Regions from separate parts of the Synechococcus sp. YX-04-1 genome, predicted to be linked through region 2. Evidence: predicted binding sites of a transcription regulator. Region 2 holds the regulator's gene; the other holds the start of a gene.
The links. Region 2 encodes NtcA, which controls nitrogen genes in cyanobacteria. Its sites were predicted from a motif close to GTANCNNNNGNTAC; they were not measured.

Region 1 (3,273 bases), 380 kb from region 2:
AATACAGCGAATCAGCAACACGGCTCAACACGGCACAGCCTCCTGGGGCTGCGGTGCTGCTATTCGTTGGTCGTCGACGATCCAGGTGTCCTTGCAGCCGCCCCCCTGGGACGAATTCACCACCAGCGAGCCGCGCTTCAGGGCCACCCGCGTCAGCCCCCCTGGGCTCACCCAGTTGCTTGCGCCGCGCAGCACATAGGGGCGCAGATCCACGTGGCAGGGGTAGAGCTCACCGTCACTGAGGGATGGCACGGTGGAGAGCTGCAGTGTGGGCTGCGCGATGAAGTTGCGGGGATTCGCACGGATCTTCGTGTCGAAGTCCGCCAGCTCCGATCGGCTGGCCTGGGGGCCGATCAGCATTCCGTAACCTCCGGCTTCCGCCACCGACTTCACCACCAGCTGCTCGAGGTGTTCAAGCACATAGCGCTGGTCGTCCGGCCGGGCACAGAGATAGGTGGGAACGTTCTCGATGATCGGATCCTCATCGAGGTAGTAGCGGATCATCGCCGGCACGTGGGCGTAGATCAGCTTGTCGTCGGCGACGCCGGTGCCAGGGGCATTGGCGATGGCGACCCGTCCTTGCCGCAGCACGTCGATTAGGCCCGGAACCCCCAGCATTGAGTCCTGGCGGAACACGGTGGGATCGAGAAAATCGTCGTCGATGCGGCGGTAGATCACATCCACGGGCTTGAGGCCGTTGGTGCTGCGCATCCACACCCGGCCGTCTTCGCACACCAGGTCGCGTCCCTCAATCAGTGCAATGCCCATCTGCTGGGCCAGATAGCTGTGCTCGAAATAGGCGCTGTTGAACACCCCGGGCGTCAGGATTGCTACGCGGGGACTATCACTCCAGGGCGCCAGGTCCTGAAGGGTGCGCAGCAGATGGGAGGGATAGGCGTCGATCGGTTGAACGGCACGGCCCTCGAACAGGCCAGGGAACAACCGTTTCATTACCCGACGATTCTCGAGGAAATAGGCCACCCCCGACGGACAGCGCAGGTTGTCTTCCAGGACACGCCAGGTGCCATTACCGTCGCGGATCAGGTCGAGTCCGGAGATGTGGCACCAGCGGTTGAGGGGCAGGCTGATGCCCTGCATCTGAGGTCGCCAGCCGGAGGAACTTTCCACGTCTTCCCGCGGGATCACACCGTCGTTGAGGATCTGCTGGGGGCCGTAGATGTCGGCGAGGAAGCAGTCGATGGCTTCCAGGCGTTGCAGCAGTCCCCGCTCCAGGTTGATCCAGTCGCTGCGGCCGATCAGTCGGGGCAAGGGATCGAAAGGAAGAATCCGTTCACTGCCCTTGAGGCCAGAATCGTTCAGGCGGAAGGTGGCACCGAGGCGACGCAGCAGCTGGCTGGCGGAGGCATGGCTTCGGTTCAGTTCGGGCAACCCCATCTGCCCCAGCGATGCAAGCAGCGTGGCCAGATCTTCGCGAGGCCTCGCCGTTTCACTGCAGAAATATTCGTCGAAGCCGACCGTGGGTTTGTAGTCGGTGAACATTTCGATGGTCTGGACGCAAGTCATCCAAGGCGTCGCCCCAACCCCCTTCGGGTTGTAGTTGCTACACATTCCGCAATTTCCGGCGACAGGGCGCTGATCGCTTGATGTTTGGGTATCCGTAGGCACCTGTATGGAGGGCACAGGGTTAGGCCTGAGAACCTCTTTTGCTTATCTGTTTCTGGAGTTCAAACGGTCTTCGTCTTGGATGAACTGCTCTGGGCCCGACTGATCTTTGCCCTTGGTGCCGTTGTGACTGCGGCGACGGTGGTGATGATTCTGCGCGGACATCTCTATTGGAACCGCAGGGGATCGACGGATGTCCGCTGACTCGGTTCCCTTCCTCCAGCCCGGAATCGCCTGGGCGCTGGTGGTGCTGTTCTCTGTTTTCTGGGTGGCGCTCGGGATTGCCTGGGGACGGCGCGGTCAAGGCAATGCCGATGACTACATGCTGGCGGGGCGCAACATCGGGCTGGCCCTGAGCACGGCCACGTTGATGGCCTCATGGGTGACCGGTAACACCACCCTGCTCGCCCCTGAATTCGGCTACAAAACCGGGCTTTGGGGCATGTTCAGCTATGCCCTGGCCGGGCTTGGCCTGATCCTGTTCGCCCCCCTGGCCTCGCGGATCAAGCAGCTGATGCCCAACGGGCGCACCAGCGGCGACTTCATTCGCCTGCGCTACGGGCGTCTGGCTTGGTGGGTGTTCATGGTGATCACCGCGATCTACACCTTGGGCTTTCTGATGACCCAGGCGATGGGTGCTGGCCTGCTGCTGCAGGCCCTTTCAGGTTTCGATTACCACGTGGGGATGGTGGTGGTGATTGGTGTCGCCACCGTCTACACCCTGTTTGGCGGAATGCGGGCCGTGATCGGCACCGATTTCATTCAGTCGCTGTTGATCATGGTGTTGCTGGCGGTGGTGGCGGTGCTCGCCTTCCGACAATTCCCGATGCCTGAGGTGCATGCCTCCTTGCTGGCCCGGCATCCCGATCGGCTTGATCTGCTGCTGCCGGCGGGCTTGTTGATCGCCTGGAATTCCGCCCTCTTTTCAATGGGCGAGGTGTTTCACAACAACATCTGGTGGTCAAGGGTCTTCGCCAGCCGGCGTTCGGTGGTGATGACCTCCTTTGTGTTGGGGGGGGTCGCCTGGATGAGTGTGCCGATGGTGACGGGCTCCATTGGCCTGGTGGCCCTGGCACGTGAGTTGCCTCTCGAGCAGGTGAACATGGTGTTCCCCGTGATGGCAGCCGATCTGCTCGGGGCCGGCGGCGCGGCTCTCGTGTTTGTGGTGGTGTTTGCTTCGCTCACCTCCACCCTGGACTCGCTGCTGGCGTCCACCGCCGATCTGTTGGCGGAGGATGTGTACTTCCGCCTGTTGCGGCCCCAGGCCAGTGACTTGCAGCTCAAGCAGGCGGCGCGGCTGATGGTGGTGGGCTTGGCGGTTGTCACCCTGGCGCTGTCCTGGCCGCGGCTGGATTCGCTGGCGTCGGTGCTGTTCTTCACCGGTGCACTGGTGGCCTCCACGGTCTGGCCTGTGGCCTGCGGCCTGTACTGGCGCACGGCCAATCGCAGGGCTGCCATTGCGGCCATGCTCGCCGGCAGCGTTGTTGGCCTGCTCGCTTATGTGCTGATAGCGCCCTACTGCGCCGCTGTGTTTTCGGCGGCCGTGTCAGCAGTCGTGATGCTGATCGGCAGTCGCACTTGGCCGGAACGGTTTGACTTCACTTTGTTGCAGGAGGAGGGATGATTCAAAGTCTTCCTTTGACGGCCAGC
Region 2 (3,273 bases):
GTGGCGGAGCGCAGCGAGATCACCCAGGTCTCCGGTTTGCGGATGATGCTTTGCAGGCGTTCAACATCGCTGCGCGGAACGCGGATCAACTGGCGTTCGGGGGCTTCGCCAGGCCGCACTTTCCCGTAGGCGTTGAGATTGGCCTCCTGCAACAGCCTGTCCACAGCCTGTTTCGCCTGGTCTGGGGCATCGAGTCGAACCGTTGCTCTCGCCAAGGTCTGTCCGCTGCTGATCACCACCGATCCACGCCTCAGGGCGACCAGATTGCGTTCCAGTTCCTTGAGTTCCTGCTCACCGGCACGGATGCGGCTGCGAACGCTGTTGAGTTCGGCTTCCGTCCGCTGGATGTCCGCATCGCGGGAGGCGATGTCCTGGCTGAGGCGTTCACGTTCAGCTTCGAGTTGGGCCCGCTCTTTCTGAAGAGGAGCCAGTTCAAGGCGCAGGGTGTTGGCCCGTTGCTGCGATTGCTTGAGCTCAGTGGCGATCCGCTTGGTTTCCGTTTGGGTCTTGTCCCGTTCCCGCTCGGCTGCCTCCAGCTGTTGCCGGCTGTCCTGGAGTTTCTCCTGCAGGGCATCCAGTTCAAACAGGCCCACCCGCAACTGCCGGCTCACCAACAGCATCAGGCCAAGCGAGAGTGCGCTGATCAGGCTGCCGGTCAGCACCGTGATCAAAACGGCGGTGCGCCTTGGGCGCATCCTGAACAAACTGAGTCGCGCTTTGCCGACGCGGCTGCCCAAACGGTCGCCCAGGGTCGACAGCACGCCCCCGAGCACCAGCAGAACCAGGATCAGTGCCCAGCCGCTCATGGCTGCACCCGTCGGTCGATGGCCGGCTTAGCTGAAGCGTTTGGCCAGAGCGATTGGATCCAGAACGGTGATTTTCTTGCGGTCAATCTGAACCAGACCGGATTGACGCAAGTCTCCCAGCAGACGCGTGATTGTGACCCGTGTTGAGCCAATTGCTTCGGCGATGGCTTGATGGGACAGGCGTAGGTCGATGGTGATGCCCAGCTCATCTGCCACGCCGAAATCCCTGCACAGCACGAGCAGGAAGCTCACCAGCCGGGATGACATGTCCCTGTGGGTCAGGGTTTCAATCATCGTTTCGGTCTGCAGAATTCGGCTGGAGAGACCCTGCAGCAAGCGCAGGCCAACGCTGGTGTCTGCTTCGATGGCGGCCTTCACGGAGGTCGCCGGTGCCGTCACCATTTCGACCCGGGTGAAGGCCACAGCGTGGTAGAACCGATCGGACCTTTGACCGGTCAGCAGGGACAGCACTCCGAAGAGGCTGTTCTCGCGAAGCAGGGCCACGGTGATTTCTTCACCCGACTCGTAAACGCGGGACAGGCGCACGGCTCCCCGGCGGATCAGATACACCCGTTCTGCGGGATCTCCGGGGAAGAAGATGGTCTTGTTGCGGTCAACCAGTTCACTGCTGGCGCCATCGAGATCCCGGATGATCTCCAGGAGAGAACGGTTGGCCGGCTCTGCGCTGGGAGCTGGAGCCACCATCTGCGGGGCGTATCGGCTGAAACCTCGGCTACTGGTCATGACAACCCCCTGGTGAGGCGAAGTTACGGAGCTGGCGGTGGCCGCCATGTAGCGGTTATTACGTAACGCTGCTGTGCTCGTTGAAGGCCTGGCGTTGCGCCTGCATCAGGGATGACACTCCCGGCTCCGCTAAATCCAGCAGCTCATTGAGTTGGTTGCGGCTGAAGGGCGCTCCCTCAGCAGTTCCCTGGATTTCCAACAGACGTCCATCGCCGGCCTGCACAACATTCAGGTCCACCTCAGCTCGGCTGTCTTCGCTGTAGTCCAGATCCAGCAAGGCCTGGCCATCCACCAAGCCGACGGACACGGCCGCCACCTGGTCGACCAGGGGCGATTGCTCCAGGACTCCTTGTTCCACCAGTGATCGGCAGGCCTGGTCCAGGGCAAGCCAAGCCCCGGTGATCGAGGCCGTCCTGGTGCCGGCGTCCGCTTGGATCACGTCGCAGTCGATCAGCAAGGTGCGCTCACCAAGGCGCTCCATGTCGATCACGGCGCGCAGGCTGCGGCCGATCAACCGCTGAATCTCCTGGGTGCGACCCGAGAGTTTCATTAGCTCCCGTGATTGCCGCTGTGGGGTGGAGCCGGGCAGCAGACGGTATTCGGCGCTGAGCCATCCCAACCCTTCTCCCTTACGCCAGCGGGGAACCTTGTCCTCCAAGCAGACGCTGCAGAGCACAGCGGTTCGACCGGTGTGAACCACAAGGGAGCTCAAGGCGAACCCCATGGGATTCCAGGTCACCGAGAACGGTCGCAACTGCTGCGGGCGACGGCCATCAGTGCGGTGTTCAAGGGATTGGCTCATCGGTGGTGTGCAGTTCGTCAAGCCTCGCAGGCGGTTGGGTCTCGCCCTGTCCAAACACCATGGGTGGTGTCAATCCTCTTGTGGAATGTGATCTCGCCGCTAGATTCAAGGTCTCGCCGGGATCGCCCGGACAGATGCTTCCGCGATGACCACAAGCCTCGCCGACCCCCAAGCCTTCCAGAACTCCCTGGATCGGGATCAGCAGGCTTTGCAGCGGGCGGGCCTCAGGCCCTTACCTTCTGTCTCTGACCCGCCACCCCTACATCTGGTGGCTCCAGAAGGGCAGCTGCAAGTGCATACAGCGCCCTACCGAGGCAGTTTCGCCAATGTTCTGAGTCAAGCCATGCGTGCTGCCGGCTTGGGCAGTCGTGTTCTGATCAGTCAGTTCCTCAAAGGGGGCGTTCAGCAGGGACCTGCAGGACGGGTGCAGCTCTGTGGAGGCCTTGTTTGGCTGCGGCCGGAAGTGCCCCTCTGCCTCTCCTCGCCGGGGCATCCCGGTGGCGCTGAGGCGGTGGCTGCTGTTTGGTCCATCTGCCGCCAGCATCTGATCCAGGGAGATCTCGACCAGCTGGTCTTGGATGAAATCGGTCTTGCAGTGGCCTTCGGATACCTGGATGAAGCGGACGTGATTGAAGCCCTCGAGCAGCGGCCCGCTTCGATGGATGTGATCATCACTGGACCTGCAATCCCCGCCGGTGTGGTGGAGATGGCAGATCAAGTCACGGAGTTGCGCCGAGGTTTCTGATGCTCAAGTGCGATCGCTGGATCACTGAACAGGCCGGTCAGGGAATGATCGAGCCATTCCAGAGCGGGTTGGTCCGTCACCTCGAGCCGGAGCAGAAGCTGCGACCGGTGCTGAGTTTCGGTTGTTCGTCCTACGGCTACGACCTGCGCCTGTCTCCTCAGGAATTTCTGATCTTC

Region 1: Q3Y53_RS02090 (circularly permuted type 2 ATP-grasp protein) is a predicted target of NtcA. The motif match lies at 1,613-1,626, and genes of this name have one in related genera.

What each region holds. Positions count from the first base shown of each region.
Region 1 is NZ_JAUONZ010000001.1:413,081-416,353, forward strand. Features, by position in the region: gene Q3Y53_RS02085 (alpha-E domain-containing protein) at 1-31, opposite strand, end outside; gene Q3Y53_RS02090 (circularly permuted type 2 ATP-grasp protein) at 25-1,500, opposite strand; gene Q3Y53_RS02095 (hypothetical protein) at 1,702-1,827, shown strand; gene Q3Y53_RS02100 (sodium:solute symporter family protein) at 1,817-3,247, shown strand.
Region 2 is NZ_JAUONZ010000001.1:34,181-37,453, reverse strand. Features, by position in the region: gene Q3Y53_RS00220 (DUF3084 domain-containing protein) at 1-806, opposite strand, end outside; gene ntcA (global nitrogen regulator NtcA) at 834-1,550, opposite strand; gene rph (ribonuclease PH) at 1,609-2,352, opposite strand; gene Q3Y53_RS00205 (cob(I)yrinic acid a,c-diamide adenosyltransferase) at 2,498-3,097, shown strand; gene dcd (dCTP deaminase) at 3,097-3,273, shown strand, end outside.